2 regions of the Mesorhizobium sp. M4B.F.Ca.ET.143.01.1.1 genome follow, and region 2 is predicted to be linked to the other one. Evidence: predicted binding sites of a transcription regulator. Region 2 holds the regulator's gene; the other holds the start of a gene.
What was found. The regulator PhoB, encoded in region 2, activates phosphate uptake and scavenging genes when phosphate is short. The targets are predictions, from matches to a motif close to TGTCATNNANCTGTCAT.
Positions count from the first base shown of each region.

Region 1 (8,891 bases), on a different contig from region 2:
TCGAATCCGAGATGCCAGCGTCACCTTTCCGGCTTCCGATGGACAGGACGTGCATGCGCTCGATCACGTCTCGCTCGATATCGCCCCCGCTTCCATCGTCGTCGCGGTCGGTGCTTCCGGGTGCGGCAAGTCGACGTTATTGAACGCGATCGCCGGCTTCCTGCCGCTCACCGAAGGCACGATCACGCTGGACGGACGGGAAATCGCGGCGCCAGGCGGCGATCGTGGCGTCGTGTTCCAGAAGGATACTCTGCTGCCATGGGCCAGCGTGCTGGACAACGTCGCGCTCGGCCTGAAGTACCGGGGGGTTCCCCGCGCAGAACGCCACGAGCGGTCAAGACGCCTGCTGGAACTGGTCGGCCTCGCCGATTTCGCCGAAAAGCCGCCCTACGAACTGTCGGGCGGCATGCGCCAGCGGGTCGGCATCGCGCGGGCGCTGGCCACAGATCCGAAGATCCTCTTGATGGACGAGCCGTTCGGCGCGCTGGACAGCCTGACGCGCGAGACCATGCAGCAGCTTCTGGCCTCAGTCTGGGCCAAGACGGGCAAGCAGATCCTGTTCATCACCCATTCGATCGAGGAAGCCCTGACGCTCGGCACGACGATCGTTGTGATGTCGCCCCGGCCAGGTCGTATCGTCGCCCGGTTCGACGCCGACTTCGTGCGCGACTTCGCCGAAAGCGGCGACATCGGGCCGATCCAGTCCCATCCGCGCTTCATCGAAATGCGGCAGGAAATCCGCTCGCTCATCCATCAGCCGGAAGGCGCCCGCACAGGAACCTTGCAATGACGCTTGCCGCCAATTCCCCAACCACATTCCAGACTTCGACCGCCCGGCGCGCGCCGCCGGCTCGGCCACGTCGATCCGCATCGACGAACACACTCGGCATCAGCCTGGTTACGCTTGCGTCGCTGATTGCATTGTGGTTCCTCGCCGCACGCTTCGGCTGGGCGTCACCGCTGTTCCTGCCGTCCCCGGCCGAGGTCCTGGCACAGTTCAGCGCCGTCGCGGCCGACGGCTATGCCAACGACACGCTTCTCAACCACACGCTGGCAAGCCTTGGCCGCATCGCCGCGGCTCTGGGCGCGGGAATTGTGCTGGGTGTTCCCCTTGGCCTGTTGATGGGCCTCAACCGTTGGATCAGGGGGATCTTCAGCGTTCCGATCGACCTCTACTGGGGCTTGCCGCCCCTGGCCTATCTGCCGCTGCTGATCATCTGGCTCGGCATCGGCGAAACCTCCAAGATCACGCTCCTCACGCTATCGACCTTTGCCCCGATCTGCTTTGCCGCGCAGGCCGGAGTCCGTTCAGTGCCCGTTGAGCGGATCAATGCCGCGCTGTCCCTTGGCGCGAGCCGCCTGCAATTGTTCACGACCATTATCCTGCCATCCGCATTGCCGGAAATCCTGACCGGCCTGCGAATTGCCATCGGAGCCGGACTGTCCACCTTGGTCGCGGCCGAGTTGATCGCGGCGCAGTCGGGGCTCGGCTACATGATCATGTCCGCGGCCAACTTCCTCGCTACCGACGTTGTCTTCGTCGGCCTCATCGTCATTGCCGCCCTGGCGTTCGCTTTCACGAGCGGCATGCGCTGGCTGGAGCACCGCCTCGTCCCCTGGAAGGGCAAGCTCTGACAACTGCCCGTCAACACACACCCCTGTCACTGAAGGAACAATCCGATGTCCAGCAACATCCGCCCGCTCGATCTCTACTGGTATCTGCCGACCCATGGTGACGGCCCCTATCTCGGCACCGACGAGCGGCACCGGCCGGCAACCTTCCGCTACCTCAGGGAGATCGCCCAAGCCGCCGATCGACTTGGCTTCAAGGGCGTGCTCTTGCCTACCGGAACGCGGTGCGAGGACGCCTGGATCGTTGCAGCCGGCCTGATCCCGCTGACCGAACGGCTGAAATTCCTCGTAGCGCTCCGGCCGGGCAGCGGAACGCCGGCCCTCTTTGCGCGCCATGCCGCCACGCTGGACAGGATTTCGGGCGGCCGGGTGCTGCTCAATGTCGTCACCGGCGCGGATCCAGCCGACCTCGCCGGTGACGGCAACAAGCTCAACCATGACGACCGCTACGCGCAGACCGACGAGTTCCTGACCATCTGGCGGCGAATCCTTTCAGGTGAACCGGCGGATTTCGAGGGCAAGTATCTTTCCGCCCACGGCACCGACATTTCCTTCCCGCCGGTTCAACAGCCCCATCCTCCACTGTGGTTCGGAGGTTCGTCCGATGCCGGCATTGCGATCGCCGCCAAGCACGTGGACGCCTATCTGAGTTGGGGCGAACCGGTGGACCAGCTCGCCGAAAAGATCGGGCGGGTCAGGCAGGCCGCAGCGGCGCAAGGCCGAACGATCCGCTTCGGCCTTCGCATCCATTTGATCGTTCGCGAAACGGAGGATGAGGCCTGGGCCGCCGCAGACCGACTGATCAGCCGCGTCACCGACGACCTGATCGCCGAGGCCCAGAACGGATTCGTCAATATCTCGGAATCGGTTGGACAGAAGCGCATGTCGGCTCTGCACCAGGGCCGACGAGACCGGCTGGTTGTCGGTCCGAACCTGTGGGCCGGACCCGGGCTGGTGCGTGGGGGTGCTGGAACGGCCTTGGTCGGAAATCCCGACAACGTTGCCGCACGCATCCGCGAGTATCAGGAGATCGGCATCGAAACGATCATCGCGTCCGCCTACCCGCATCTGGAAGAGGTTTTCAATGTCGCGGAACTGCTTTTCCCCAAGCTCGGGCTGAGCGGCGAAGCCGCACCGGCGGAACGCAGCTGGGACGTCGAGTTCGGGCGCGTGCAACCGGGGGTCGTCGCGTCCGCCTCGTGACGTCTTTCGGGCGGAAACCGAGAGAAAGCCGGCTGCGCCCGGCCCTTGCGTGGCTTCGGCGATTTTGACCAGAAATCCCAAATGACGGCAGTGGCGGCCAGGCGGCGACGTCGCCTGGCTCAGCTGGCGCGCGGCGCGGTCGGCAGGTCCAGCAGCCTGGCCACGGCCCTGGCGCCCTTCCCGGCAATGCGTGCCGACCCGTCGTCACCCACCTCCACGGTGGCGCCGTTGGAGAAACTAAGCGACCAACCGTCGCCCTTGGCGTTGCGGCGGCGGTCGGTGAGTTCGATGCCGCCAGCAGTGACCAGGGCAACAACCCTGTCGACGTCCATCTTCGTCCTCCAGATACGCGCCCTCAATTCAGGTCGAGCCCACCGGTGAGATCGCCGAGCGGCGGTTCGCCATGCGCTGACATTGCCCTGTCGCGAACCACGATGCCATGCAGGACCGGCAATTCGAAACGCTCGGTGATGAAGCGCAGGATCGAGGTCGTGTCATAGGGCGTTTGATCGACATAGCCATGCTTGGCAAAAGGCGAAACGATGATCGCGGGGATGCGCGTGCCCGGTCCCCAGCGGTCGCCTTTGGGCGGCGCGACGTGATCCCAGATGCCGCCGTTCTCGTCATAGGCGACAACGACCAGCATATGCGGCCATTGCGGGCTCTTCTCCAGATGGCCGATGACATCGGCGATATGGCGGTCGCCGGCCTGGATGTCGGCATAGCCGGAATGCTCGTTGAGATTGCCCTGCGGCTTGTAGAAGGAGACCTGAGGCAGGGCGCCGTCGTCGATCGCCTGAATGAAGCTCACGCCAGCCAGCCCGGCGTCGCGCAAGTGTTCCCGCCTGGCCTCGGTGCCCGGCGCGTAGTTGGCGTAATAGTTGAACGGCTGGTGATGGTACTGGAAATTCGGGATCGGCGTGTGATTGCCATGGTCGAGCGTGTACTGCCAGGCGCCCGAATACCATGCCCAGCTGACCTGCTTGAGACTGAGCATATCGCCGATGGTCGGCTCCGTCTGCGGCGGCAGCGTGGTCGGCTTGGACGGGTCCGCGAGGAGCGGATCGCCGCCGGGCGCCGGATCATTGCCGCTCGGCTGGTATGGCGGCTGCATCGTGTTCACCGCGTAGAAATCCGGCGTCAGATTGCCGTCGGAGACGAATTTCGGGATACCGTCGCGCACCGATTTCGGCGAATTGTCGGCGAGCTTCAGCGCTGTGCCGCCATCGTCCGTCACCGAGATCGACGGCTTGGCCGGGTTCTTGTCGGCATCCGCGTAGTAAGGCGCGCAGGCGCAGATCAGCCACTGATGGTTGAAAAAGGAACCGCCGAAACCGCCCATGAAGAAATGGTCGGCCAGCACGTATTTTTGCGCCACCGCCCACATGTCGGTCTTGGAGGCGTCCCAGTTGCTCATCGGCATGGCGCCTGAATCGGCCCAGGCTACGAACATGTCGTTCTTGCCGCCGTTGATCTGCATCTGGTTCTGGTAGTAGCGGTGCCAGAGATCGTGCGTTGCGACGCTGAGCGGAACGTTGAACCCCTTGGGGTCGTTCACGGTGAACGGCGCGTTCGGAAGGTGCTCGGTCATCGCCTGCGTCACCGGCGGCGTGACGCCCTTGGCCGTCAGCCCGTCCCAGACAGGCGGCAGTTCGGACAGCACGGATCCGTCACGGTCACGCTGCTGCAGGCTTTCCTTGCTTGCCTGGTCGATGCCCTCGGCTCCAGGGAAGTGACCATAGAGATTGTCGAAGGCGCGGTTCTCGGCGAAGATAACGACCACCGTTTCTATCTTGGCGATGTTGGCTGGCGGATCGCCGGGCTGCGCTGCGGGCGCGGGAACCGAAGCCGCAGCGCACAGGACGAGAGTCGAGGAAAACAGGGCGAGCCCATGGGATCGCTTCATCGTCATACCTCCGTGGTGCAAATGGGATGACACCAGCTTCGCGGCATATTGGCAATAGCTGCCGCGTTGGACGGGCAACGCCATGGGGGGCGGTCCGCCAATGGCCGGGCTGTTCTACGGCTGCCCGAGAGGCTGCGCCTCGCATTCCGGCAGCCGCACAGGTTTGGCGAGTTTCGCCAGCGCCTCGGGCTTGGCGCAAGACGGAAAGCCGGCGAGCGGCATCGTTTCAATAAACCGGCTGCGCTCACTAGTGCTCAAGCCGACTTCATTGATCATGCTCTCGACGGTCAGGTCGGGGTAGTGCTTGAGAGTTTCCCTAACCGCGGCATTCGCCTCATCCATCCGACCCAGAGCCGCAAGGGAGCCGCTAAACACCACCCACCTCCAATGGTCGTAGTTGTCAGGTGTCATGCGCTCCAGCATCTTCAACGCGTCCTCATACCGGCCGGCCATAAAATAGGCAGGGCCGAAGAAGTTGGACGTCCACATCGGATAGTTCGGGTCGAGCCGCATTACCTGGTCGACCATCTGAGCGCCGCGTTCGGGTTCACCGAAGCGTGCCGCATAGCCGGTATAGAATGTCAGGATTTCGGACGAACCGGGAGCGAGACGAAGAGCCGTATCCAGTTCGGCCTTGGCGCGGGCGTTGTCGCCCTTGTGGCTGAGACTCATCCCAAACACGGCGTGTGCCTCAGCGTCGCCTGGATCGAGCCGCACCGCGTGTTCGGCCACATCGGCAGCCGCCTTGATCTCGCTCTCGGGATTGATACCGAAGCCAGCCAATATACCGTGAGCATGGTAGAGTTCTACCCAGGCGCGAGCCAGGCCGGGGTCCAGCTCAATGGCGCGGTTGAGAAGCGCGATTGCCTCCTGCTCATCGGCTACGGTGATCTTTTCAATCTTCTCGGTCCCGAGCAGATAATAGTCATAAGCATTCAGGTTTTCAGGTCGTTTGCGTTTGGCCGCGGCCCGCCCGGCCGTTTGAATCAACCCTACGCCGCCGCCCAGACGGTTGGAGACTTGCTCTGCGATCTCGGTCTGGACGGCGAACACGTCCTCAGCGGGCCGGTCCCAACGATCCGACCAAAGGTGATTTCCGGTTTGTGCATCGATCAACTGCGCGGTGACCCGCACCCGCTCATCTTGCCGCTGGATGGAGCCTTCCAGTACGAAACCGACATGGAGCGCATGTGCGACCTGGCGGGCATCCACCGGCTTGCCCTTGTAGACTTCCGTCGAATTCCGGGCCACGACGTCGAGTTCGGGAAACCGCGCAAGGTCGGTGATGATATCCTCAGTCAAGCCATCGGCCAGACGCCCGCTGGCCTCGTCGCCATAATTATTGAAAGGCAGCACCGCGACCGACGGCTTGCCCCCCAGTGACGTGGGCTGAAAGAACCACCAGGTCCCCCCACCCACCAGAGCCAGCACCACGATCGCCGCCGCAGCCGTCCTGGTCCAGTGCGGCATCGCCTGGCGTAAGGTCCGGTGCACCCGCTTGCCATCGAGCCTCACCCGGTACATCCGCACCGGGCGGTTGATATTCTTGACCTGCTGCTCGCCGACGAAATCGAGTGGCCAATCAAGCTTGCCCTGCAAATGGTCGTAGGCGGTACCTGACACCATCACCCCGCCCGGATCGGCCAGTTGCTCTATGCGAGCGGCGACGTTGACGCCGTCGCCATACACATCGCCATCCACCAGCGCCACATCGCCAAGATTGATCCCGATGCGGAACACAATCCGCTCATGCTCCGGCAATCCGCCATTGCGAACGGCCACAGCTTTCTGAATTTCGGCTGCGCAGATCACCGCATCGACGATGCTGTCGAAGACGACAAGTGCGCCATCTCCCAACAGCTTGACAATTCGACCCTGATGCAGAGCGATCGCTGCATCGGTTACGTCGGCCCGGATAGCTCTCAGGCGCCCGATGGTGCCAGCTTCGTCAATCTCGGTCGCCTTTGAATAGCCGACCATATCCAACGCAAGGATCGCCAGCAGTTTCCGGTTCAATGGAGGGACATTCATCATCCTGCCCCGGACCCAAACTGGCCAAAATGGTACACCTAACCCAGCACGCTGACGAGAGGCCGCCCCGCCAGGCCAGGAACAGGCCGAGCATCCACAGGCTGTTGACCGACCAGCCCACGTTGCCGGCGGCATCCGGGATCTATCTGGCGTTTGGAGCGGCAATCGCTTAGATGCTTAAATGCGTATGAACCCATAAGGTGGCGTGATAAGTGCGACGTAACGACCTTGGCGATCTCAACGTTTTCCTCGCGGTCGCCGAGGAACGCAGCTTCACGCGTGCCGCAGCCAGGCTAGGCCAGTCCCAATCATCGCTGAGCCAAACGGTGCGCCGGCTCGAGGAGCGGCTCGGGATGAGGTTGCTGACCCGCACGACGCGCAGCGTCGCTCCGACACAGGCGGGTGCGCAACTCATCGAAACCCTGAAGCCGGCGCTTGCCGATGTCGAGGCGCGGCTGGCAACCTTGAGCGAGCTCCGGGACACGCCAAGCGGCCTCGTTCGGGTGACCGCCGAACTCCATGCAGCCCAGACCGTGCTGTGGCCGGCAGTCTCGCGATTGATGTACGCCTACCCTGACGTGCAGGTGGAAATCTCGGTCGATGCCTCCTTCACCGATATCGTTGCCGATCAGTTTGATGCCGGTATTCGGATGGGTGAGCAGGTCGCCAAGGACATGATTGCGGTCCGCATCGGACCCGATCTGCGCATGGTTGTTGTCGGCTCTCCGTCGTACCTCGCCAAGCACGGAACTCCTCACACCCCCCATGACCTGATTCAGCACCGCTGCATGAACTTGCGCCTCCCGACAGCCGGCGGTCTCTACGCCTGGGAGTTCCAGAAGGATGGCCGCGAGCTGCACGTCCGTGTCGAGGGACCGCTCATTCTGAACGACGAGCGTCTTGCCATCACCGCCGCGCTTGCGGGGCATGGTCTCGCAATGGTCACAGAGGACAGCACCGCGCAAGCTGTTGCCGACGGGGCATTGATACGCGTGCTCGATGATTGGTGCCGGACCTTCCAGGGATATCATCTCTATTACCCGGACCGTCGGCATCCCTCCCCGGCTTTCGCTGCTCTGCTCAAGGAGTTGCGGCACCAATTGGCATCGGGTGGGCGAGCAACGGCAGCTAGAAGGTCCAGGCGCTGACCGGTTCCTTCTCGTAATGCGACGCGGCCCGGCCATGCCGGATCCCGGCATGGTTGCGCTTGCTTCCCGTCTCCAGACTACTGTTTCGGCGGAGTGTCGGCCCCGACGACGTGCTCCTCTTCCTTGGGAAGACGGGCTCCGTGAATTTCCACGCTGGCGATATCGCTATTGATCTCCTGAAATTCGGCGGCCGAGAACGTTATCGATGCAGCACCCACGTTCTGTTCCATATGGGCAATCTTTGTCGTCCCGGGGATCGGAACGATCCAGGGCTTCTGCGCAAGCAGCCATGCAAGTGCGATCTGCGCGGGCACAGCCTCCTTGCGTTGCGCCCATTTCAACACCACGGCGTAAAGGGCCATGTTGGATTTGAGGTTTTCCGGTTCGAAACGGGGAACAAGAGCACGGAAATCGAATGAGCCCGCACCGGGCTGAAGGTCGAAGGAAGCGCCGCTTCCAAACCGGGTATCGGCACTCATTTTTCCAGAAAGAAAGCCCATTCCGAGGGGGCTCCAGCAGACGAAGCCGATACCCAGTTCCTCGCATAGCGGAAGCACCTCCGCCTCCGCTCCTCGCCACAGCATCGAGTATTCGTTCTGGATGGCTGCGAGAGGCTGCTCCGCATGGGCGCGGCGGATGGTCTGGATTCCCGGCTCGGAAAGACCCCAGTTGAGGACTTTCCCTTCCGCCATCAAATCCTTGACCACACCGGCGACGTCCTCGATGGGGACGGTTGGATCGACACGATGCTGGTACAAGAGATCGATGCGGTCCGTTCGCAGTCGCTTCAGGCAGCCTTCGACCGCCCGGCGGACGTGCTCCGGCCGGCTGTTCATGCCGCGCTCGCCCATCTTGCCTGTGTCGGGATCGATATCGCCGCCGAATTTCGTCTCCAGTGCCACCTGATCACGAACAGCCTGGAGCGCTTCGCCGACAATGTCCTCGGATATGAAAGGCCCGTACATCTCGGC
Region 1 is NZ_SRSR01000009.1:105,955-114,845, reverse strand. Features, by position in the region: gene EN786_RS22355 (ABC transporter ATP-binding protein) at 1-790, shown strand, start outside; gene EN786_RS22350 (ABC transporter permease subunit) at 787-1,635, shown strand; gene ssuD (FMNH2-dependent alkanesulfonate monooxygenase) at 1,681-2,835, shown strand; gene EN786_RS22340 (hypothetical protein) at 2,955-3,167, opposite strand; gene EN786_RS22335 (acid phosphatase) at 3,191-4,741, opposite strand; gene EN786_RS22330 (adenylate/guanylate cyclase domain-containing protein) at 4,856-6,772, opposite strand; gene EN786_RS22325 (LysR family transcriptional regulator) at 6,985-7,920, shown strand; gene EN786_RS22320 (aldo/keto reductase) at 7,998-8,891, opposite strand, start outside.
Region 1: a site for PhoB is predicted at 4,757-4,773, ahead of EN786_RS22335 (acid phosphatase). Genes of this name have one in related genera too.

Region 2 (8,891 bases):
TTCATCACGCAGACCCGGTCGGCAAGCTCGAACACGTCGTGAATGTCGTGGCTGATCAGGAAGATGCCGATGCCCTCGGCCTTGAGCTGCTTGACCAGCTCGCCGACCTGCGCCGTCTCCTGCGGCCCGAGCGCGGCCGTCGGCTCGTCCATGATCAGGATGCGGGCGTTGAACAGGATGGCGCGCGCGATCGCCACCGACTGCCGCTGGCCGCCGGAGAGCTTGATCACCGGCTCCTTGAAGCGCTGGAAGCGCGGATTGAGCCGGCCCATCACCTTGCGCGCCTCGGCCTCCATGGCGACATCGTCGAGCGTGCCCCAGCCGGTCATCAGCTCGCGGCCAAGGAAGAGATTGGCGGCGGCGTCGACATTGTCGGCGAGCGCCAGCGTCTGGTAGATCGTCTCGATGCCGTATTTCTTGGCGTCGCGCGGGTTGGAAATGTGCGCCTCCTCGCCATTGACGAAGATCTGGCCGGCGTCGCGCTTGTAGGCGCCGGACAGGATCTTGATCAGCGTCGACTTGCCGGCGCCGTTGTGGCCGAGCAGCGCCACCACCTCGCCCGGAAAGAGATCGATCGAGGCATCGTCGACGGCGCGAATGCCGCCGAAGGCGATCGAGATGTTGCGCATGTCGATCAGCGGCGTGCCGGTGGGAGCTGTCTTTTCCATGATCGCGTCTCCTCCCTGAAGTTCTTGCTCAGACTCGCTTGCGGTAGACGGTGTCGAGCCAGACGGCGACGACCAGAACCGCGCCCACGACAATGCTCTGCAGCGGCGAGTCGATGCCGAGCAGCACCATGCCTGACTGCAGCGACTGCATCAGCAGCGCGCCGAGCATGGCCCCCAGCACGGTTCCCGAGCCGCCGGCGAGCGACGTGCCGCCGATGACGGCGGCGGCGATGACCAGCAGCTCGTCCAGCGTGCCCAGCGCGTTGGTGGCGGCGTTGAGGCGCGCCGACGAGATGGCGGCGCTGATCGAGGCCAGCACGCCCATGATCATGAACACCTTCATCGTCACCCAGCGCGTGTTGATGCCGGCGAGCGAGGCCGCCTCCGGATTGCCGCCGATGGCGAACACATAGCGGCCGAAGCGGGTTCGCCGGGTGATGAAGGTCATGACAATGCCGACCGCGACCGCCATCAGCACCGGTATGGCGATGCCGTGAGCGATGAACAGACCGCCTTCGGGAAGGGTGATGCCGTTCTGCTGGGCGTACTGGCGCACGATGCCGACCGGCCACGGATAGGAATTGGCGACTGAGACCGCGCCGAGGATGGCGGCGCAGGCGACGACGCCGAGGAAGACTTCAGCCCACACCGGACGCAGCGGGAAATTGAACCGCTTGCGCTGCGAGCGGCCGTTGAGCAGCGCGAAGGCGACCGCCGCGCAGGCGACGACGCCGACGACCCAGCTCGCCGTGGCGCCGATCGAGCCGCGCGGTCCGCCACCCATCAACTGGAAGGTGGCGTCGAGCGGCGCGACCGTGCGGCCGCTGGTGATCATCCAGGCCATGCCGCGCCAGACCAGCAGGCCGCCCAGCGTGACGATGAAGGCCGGCACCTCCATATAGGCGATGATGAAGCCCTGGAAGGCGCCGATCGCCAGGCCAAGCACCACGCCGGCAGCGAGCGCGATGATCCACAGCCATGGATTTCCGAGCTCGAGACCGATGACTCGGATCAGGAATTCGGCCTGCGCCACGCCCATGATCATGCCGACCACGCCTTCGACGGAGCCGACGGAAAGATCGATATTGCGCATGACGATGACCAGCACCATCCCGGTCGCCATGATGGCTACCGAGGACGTCTGCACCGACAGGTTCCACAGGTTGCGCGGCGTCAGGAAAAGCCCGCCCGACAGGACGTGGATGCCGATCCAGATGACCAGCAGCGCGCCGACCATGCCGAGCATGCGCGTGTCGAGTTCGGTTGCCTTGAGGAAGCGGCCGGCGGCGCTGAGTTCGGCTGCGCGTGCCCGGTCCGCGGCGACCGTGCTTGAGGTCGTATCGGTCATGATTTCCTCCCACCGGTTTGCCGTCTGGCGCGGTTGCCGGAACACGATTCTATTGGCTTTCCCGGCTCACTTGAAGCCGGAAGCCCGTTGCGAAACGAAGCTTGATGGACGCCGCGGCTCATGGGCCGCGGCGCCTGGTCTTCAAACTGCCTCAGTTGCAGGCAGCGACGGCGCCCGCGGCAACGCCGGCGCAGACTTCGTCCTTCTTGATCCAGCCCGCGTCGATGACGACGTTCAGGTTGTCCTTGGTGATCGCGACCGGCGTCAGGAACAGCGACTTGACGGTATTGCCGCCCGGCGTGGTGAAGTCCTTGACGCCGGCAATGTCGGTCATCTTCTTGCCGTCGGCGAGTGCCGAGGCGATCTCGGCGGCGTTCTTGCCGAGTTCGCGCGCGTCCTTCCACACCGACACGGTCTGGGTGCCGAGCGCGATGCGGTTCAGCGCGGCGTGGTCGCCGTCCTGGCCCGACACCGGAACGGTCCCGGCGAGGCCCTGCGCCGTCAGCGCCGCGACGACGCCGCCGGCGGTGCCGTCATTGGCCGCCACCACCGCATCGACCTTGTTGTCGTTGGCGGTCAGGAACTGCTCCATGTTCTTCTGCGCGTTGGCGGGCAGCCAGCCGTCCGTATAGGCCTCGCCGACATTCTTGATCTTGCCGCCGTCGATGGCTTCCTTCAGCACTTCCATCGAGCCGGCGAACAGGAAATCGGCGTTCGGATCGGCGCCCGAACCCTTGATGAAGACATAGTTGCCTTCCGGCTTGACCTTGAACACTTCGCGGGCCTGCATGCGGCCGACTTCCTTGTTGTCGAAGGTCAGGTAGAAGACGTCCTTGTTCTCGATCAGCCGGTCGTAGCCGACGACCGGAATGCCTTCGTCCAGCGCCTTTTGCACCGCCGGCCCGACGGCCGAAGCGTCCTGCGCCAGCACGATCAGGGCATTGGCGCCCTGCGAGATCAGGCTTTCGACGTCGGTCAACTGCTTGCCCGGATTGGACTGCGCGTCGGCGGAAATATACTTGTCGCCGGCCGCCTCGATGGCCTTCTTCATCGCCGCTTCATCGGTCTTCCAGCGCTCTTCCTGGAAGTTCGACCAGGAAACGCCGATCACCTTGTCCTTCGCCTCGGCGACCGACGCGAGCGTCAACGACAAGGCGACACCCGCCAGCATGGCGGTTGCGAATTTCTTCATGATATCCTCCCTGCGCCATTGCGGCGCGACCCAGACTGGCCCTGAGGCCGGCATCGAGGCTTTTTTTCGAGCCTCGAAAAAAATATGATCCAACGCCGGAGCGCTGTCAACAACGATTCTCATCGATTCCGAGGCCTCGGCGAATTTTTTTCGAGCTCCGGAATAAATAAATGACAGGCTGGCCCGCTTCTGCCACTATTCATACGGTGTCGCCGACGGCCTTCGAAATCAAAAACGGCCGCGACGACCGGGAGGAAGGCAAAGCATGTCGGTTGGAATCCGCCACGACGATCTGCGCCGACGCAACCGGGCGATGGTTATTTCGGCCGTGCGCCGCGCCGGCCAGCCGTCGCGTACCGAGATCGCCGCCACCACCGGCCTCAGCCATTCGACCATCTCGGCGATCTCGTCCGACCTGATCCAGGAAGGCATTCTGACCGAGAGCAAGCCAAACGAGGCTGTTTCGCTGAAGCGCGGCCGGCCGCAGGTCGGGCTTGCCCTCAATCCGGAAGCCACGGCGGTGATGACGGTGGTCCTGTCGCTGAACTTCCTTTCCGTCGCTGTCATCGACTATGCCGGGCAGGTCATTGCCGAGGAGCAGCGCCGCCTCGACACGGCGATCATGCCGCGCGACGAGCTGATCGGCGAATGCGTGGCCATCGTCCGGCGCCGTTTCGAGGATCCCGACCTCGACGTCCGCGGCGTCGCCCGCATCGCCATGGGCATCCAGGGCATCACCGACACCCATGCCCGCGCCATGTTGTGGTCGCCGATCACGCCGCAGACCGACATCGCCTTCGCCGACATTCTGGAAGCCGAATTTGGCGTTCCGGCCACCATGGAGAATGACTGCAACATGATGGCGGTGGCCTTGCAGTGGCGCGATCCCGAGCGGTACCGCGACGACTTCATTGCCATCCTGCTCTCGCACGGCATCGGCATGGGGCTGGTGCTGAAGGGAGAGCTGTTCACCGGCACCCATTCCTCCGGCGGCGAATTCGGCCACATGATCCACCGGCCGGGCGGCGCGCTCTGCCGCTGCGGCCGGCGCGGCTGCGTCGAGGCCTATGCCGGCAACTATGCGATCTGGCGCAATGCCAAGCAGATGGGCGAGGACGCCGAGCCGGTCGATGTCAGCGACGCCGACATGCGCTCGCTCGCCGCCAGGGCGCGCGCCGGCGACGGCCCGGAGCGCCAGGCCTACCGCAAGGCCGGCGAGGCGCTCGGCTTCGGCCTCGGCAGCCTGTTCGCGCTGATCGATCCAGCTCCCGTCGCCATGGTCGGCGTCAGCGCCGCCGCCTTCGATCTGATCGAGCCGGCGCTGCGCGAGGCGATCGCCCAGACCGCCGGCGGCCAGCATTCGAAGTCGATCTCCTTCGACACCGAGCCGAACGAATTGCCGCTCATCCGCGAAGGCTGCGCCATGCGCGCACTGACCTTCGTCGACCAGGAGATTTTCGCGCCGGGCGTGCAGGTGAAAGGCGGCGCCACCGGGAAGAACGTGGCCTGAGCGTCAATCTTCCCTGATCGCGTAGCCCGCGCCCCGGATGGTGCGGATGACGTCAGGCATGCGGCCATTGTTGACCGCCTTGCGCAGGCGGCCGACATGCACGTCGACCGTGCGCTCGTCGATGTAGATCGTCTCGCCCCAGACATTGTCGAGCAGCTGGCTGCGCGAGAACACCCGGCCGGGATGCCGCATCATGAATTCGAGCAGGCGGAACTCGGTCGGTCCGAGCCGGATTTCGCTCTTCTTGCGGTACACCCGGTGCGACTCGCGATCGAGCACGATGTCGCCGACCTTCAGCATGCTGGACAGGACTTCCGGCTTGGCGCGGCGCAGCAGCGCCTTGACGCGCGCCATGAACTCCGGCGTCGAGAACGGCTTGACCAGATAGTCGTCGGCGCCGGTGGAGAGGCCGCGCACCCGGTCGCTTTCCTCGCCGCGCGCCGTCAGCATGATGATCGGCAGCCGCTCGGTCTCCGGCCGCATCCTGAGGCGCCGGCAGAGCTCGATGCCGGAAACCGCCGGCACCATCCAGTCGAGCACCAGGAGGTCGGGCACGTTTTCCTGCAGCCGGATTTCGGCCTCGTCGCCGCGTGTCACCACCTCGACCTGGTAGCCTTCCGATTCAAGATTGTAGCGGAGCAGCACCCCCAGCGGCTCCTCGTCCTCCACCACCATGATGCGTGGCGCGATCATCGGCCCGTCACCCTTCTTCTCAGGCCGGCGCCGACATCGCCGTCTCGTCCAGCTTCGGACGATTGGCGGGCAGTTGCTGGCCGGTCAGCACGTAGTAGGCGTTCTCGGCGATGTTGGTGACATGGTCGCCGATGCGCTCCAGATTCTTGGCGCAGAACAACAGATGCGTGCAAGCGGTGATGTTGCGCGGATCTTCCATCATGTAGGTCAAAAGTTCGCGGAACACCGAGGTGTATTTAACGTCGATGCGCTCGTCGTCGTTGCGGAGCTTGGCAAGCGCCGCGGCATCAGCGGCGGCATATTCCTCGATGACCCCCTGCACCTGGATCAGCACCAGCTGCGCCATGCCGTCGATGGAATGCGAAAGGTCGCGCGGCGTGACGCTGAGACCGACGGTGCCGACGCGCTTGGCGATGTTCTTGGCGAGGTCGCCGATGCGTTCGAGGTCGCCCGCCATGCGGATCGAGCCGACCACGGCGCGCAGATCGTTGGCCATCGGCTGCCGCTTGGCGATCAGTGTGATGGCGCGGTCGTCGAGTTCGCGCTGGCGCGCGTCCATGATGGCGTCGTCGGACACCACGCGCTGCGCCAGGGCGTTGTCGGAATTGAGCAGCGCCCGCGTCGAGCCGGCGACCATCGAGCGGGCGAGATCGCCCATGTCGGAGATCAGCTTGCTGATGGCGCCGAGATCCTCGTCGAAAGACGCAACCGTATGATGTTCACCCATGATCCTGTCCTCGTGCTTGGAAATCAGCCGAACCGGCCGGTGATGTAGTCCTGGGTGCGCTTGTCGTCGGGGTTGGTGAACATCTTGTCGGTGGCGCCCTCCTCGACCAGGTAGCCGAGGTGGAACATCGCCGTGCGCTGCGACACGCGCGCCGCCTGCTGCATCGAATGGGTGACGATGACGATCGTGTAGTTCTGGCGCAGCTCGTCGATCAGCTCCTCGACGCGGGCGGTGGCGATCGGGTCAAGCGCCGAGCACGGCTCGTCCATCAGGATCACCTCCGGCGAGACGGCGATGGCGCGGGCGATGCACAGGCGCTGCTGCTGGCCGCCGGATAGGCCGGTGCCGGGCTCGTGCAGGCGGTCCTTCACCTCGTTCCAGATCGCCGCCTTCTTCAGACTGGATTCGACGATCTGGTCCATGTCGGCCTTGCGCTTGGCCAGCCCATGGATGCGCGGGCCGTAGGCGACATTCTCGTAGATCGACTTCGGGAACGGGTTCGGCTTCTGGAACACCATGCCGACCCGGGCCCTGAGCTCGACGACGTCGATGCTCTTGTCGTAGATGTCCTCCTGGTCCAGCGTGATCTTGCCGGTCACCCGCGCCGAATCGATGGTGTCGTTCATGCGGTTGAGGCAGCGCAGGAAGGTCGACTTGCCGCAGCCCGAAGGACCGATCAACGCCGTCACCTGGTTGAGGCGGACGTCGAGATTGACGTCGAACAGCGCCTGCTTCTCGCCATAGAACACGCCGACCTTGTCGCCGCGCATCTTGATCACTTCGTTCGACTTGGCGTTCATTTTGTCGCCCACTGCGTTTTCAAGAGACTGTTCGGTCATGATGTTCATACCAGATGCCTTCTTTTACCAGCGCCGTTCGAAGCGGCGCCTGAGCACGATCGCCGTGATGTTCATGGCCATGAGGAAGACGAGCAGGATGATGATCGCGCCCGACATGCGCTCGACGAAGGCGCGCTCTGCCTCGTTGGCCCACATGTAGATCTGCACCGGCAGCGCTGTCGCCGGATCGAATGGCGTCTTTGGATAGTCGGCGACGAAGGCGACCATGCCGATCAGGAGCAGCGGCGCGGTCTCGCCGAGTGCGCGCGCCAGGCCGATGATGGTGCCGGTGAGGATGCCGGGGGCGGCAAGCGGCAGGATGTGCTGGAACACCATCTGCATCTTGGAGGCGCCGAGACCGAGCGCCGCCGAGCGGATCGACGGCGGCACTGCGGCAAGCGCCGCGCGGGTGGCGATGATGATCGTCGGCAGCGTCATCAGCGTCAGCACCAGGCCGCCGACAAAGGCGGCCGAGCGCGGCATGCCGAGGAAATTGATGAACACGGCAAGGCCGAGCAGGCCGAAGACGATCGACGGTACCGCCGCCAGATTGTTGATGTTGACTTCGATCAGGTCGGTGAAGCGGTTCTTCTTGGCGAATTCCTCCAGGTAGATGGAGGCGGCGACGCCGATCGGCAGCGCCAGAAGCAGCACGATCACCATCATGTAGAAGGAGCCGATGATGGCCACGCCCATGCCCGACGTTTCCGGACGGCTGGAGGCGCCATAGGTGAACAGGCCCTTGTTGAAATGCTCGGCCATGGTGCCGTCGCCCTTGAGCTGGTTCATCCAGGCGATCTGCTGGTCCGAGACCTTGCGGCGCGCTTCCTCGACGTTGGGGTCGATCTGGCCCTTGAAGGCGGAATCGAGATTGGCCGCGGCGAGGATGTCGACGTTGCGCGTGGTGCCGATGACCGACGGATCGGCGACGACGATGTCGCGCAATTGCACGCGCGCGCCCTCCGACAGGAAGCCCTTCAGCTTCAGCGCCATCGGCTTGTTGGCGGGATCGATGCCGAGCTTGGCCATCAGCGCCTTGTCGGCCAGCTTGGGATAGTTCGCCTTGATCAGCACGTCCGGATCGGTGGCGCGCTTGTTGGAAGGATCGATGATCTTCTCGTCGAAATTGATCGGCAGCGTCACCGTCGTCTGCCAGAAGGCGGTGTAGCCCTTCGAGACGATGGTGATCAGCATGATGGCGAGGAAGGCGAGGCCAACCGAGATCGCCAGCACGCCATAGATGCGGAACCGGCGTTCGGCGGCGTAGCGGGCCTTGAGGCCGATGTCGCGGCGCGCAGGAGCCGCGGCCCGGACCATCGTATCCAGCGGGATATCGGTCATTCGTACTGCTCCCGGTATTTGCGCACGATGTAGAGGGCGACGATGTTCATCACCAGCGTCAGCGCGAACAGCGTAATGCCGAGCGCGAAGGCGACCAGCGTCTGCGGCGAATTGAATTCGAGGTCGCCGGTCAGCTGGTTGACGATCTTGACGGTGATGGTGGTCATCGCCTCGAACGGATTGGCGGTGAGATTGGCGGCGACGCCGGCCGCGAGCACCACGATCATGGTTTCGCCGATGGCGCGCGAGGCGGTCAGCAGGATGGCGCCGACGATACCGGGCAGCGCGGCCGGCAGGATCACCCGCTTGATCGTCTCCGAGCGCGTCGCGCCGAGGCCGAGCGAGCCGTCGCGCATGGCGCGCGGCACCGCGGTGATGATGTCGTCCGACAGGGAGGATACGACCGGGATCAGCATGACGCCCATGACCAGGCCGGCGGTGAAGATGCTCTGGCCCTGGATGAAGGGCGAACCGCCCGTCAGCGCCGCCGAGAGATCGCGCAGGAACGGCCCCAGCGTGACGACGGCGAAAATGCCGTAGACGATGGTCGGGATGCCGGCCAGCAGCTCGAGC
Region 2 is NZ_SRSR01000005.1:205,660-214,550, forward strand. Features, by position in the region: gene EN786_RS14580 (ATP-binding cassette domain-containing protein) at 1-668, opposite strand, end outside; gene EN786_RS14585 (sugar ABC transporter permease) at 697-2,016, opposite strand; gene xylF (D-xylose ABC transporter substrate-binding protein) at 2,168-3,208, opposite strand; gene EN786_RS14595 (ROK family protein) at 3,474-4,718, shown strand; gene phoB (phosphate regulon transcriptional regulator PhoB) at 4,722-5,411, opposite strand; gene phoU (phosphate signaling complex protein PhoU) at 5,431-6,138, opposite strand; gene pstB (phosphate ABC transporter ATP-binding protein PstB) at 6,162-6,986, opposite strand; gene pstA (phosphate ABC transporter permease PstA) at 7,002-8,318, opposite strand; gene pstC (phosphate ABC transporter permease subunit PstC) at 8,315-8,891, opposite strand, start outside.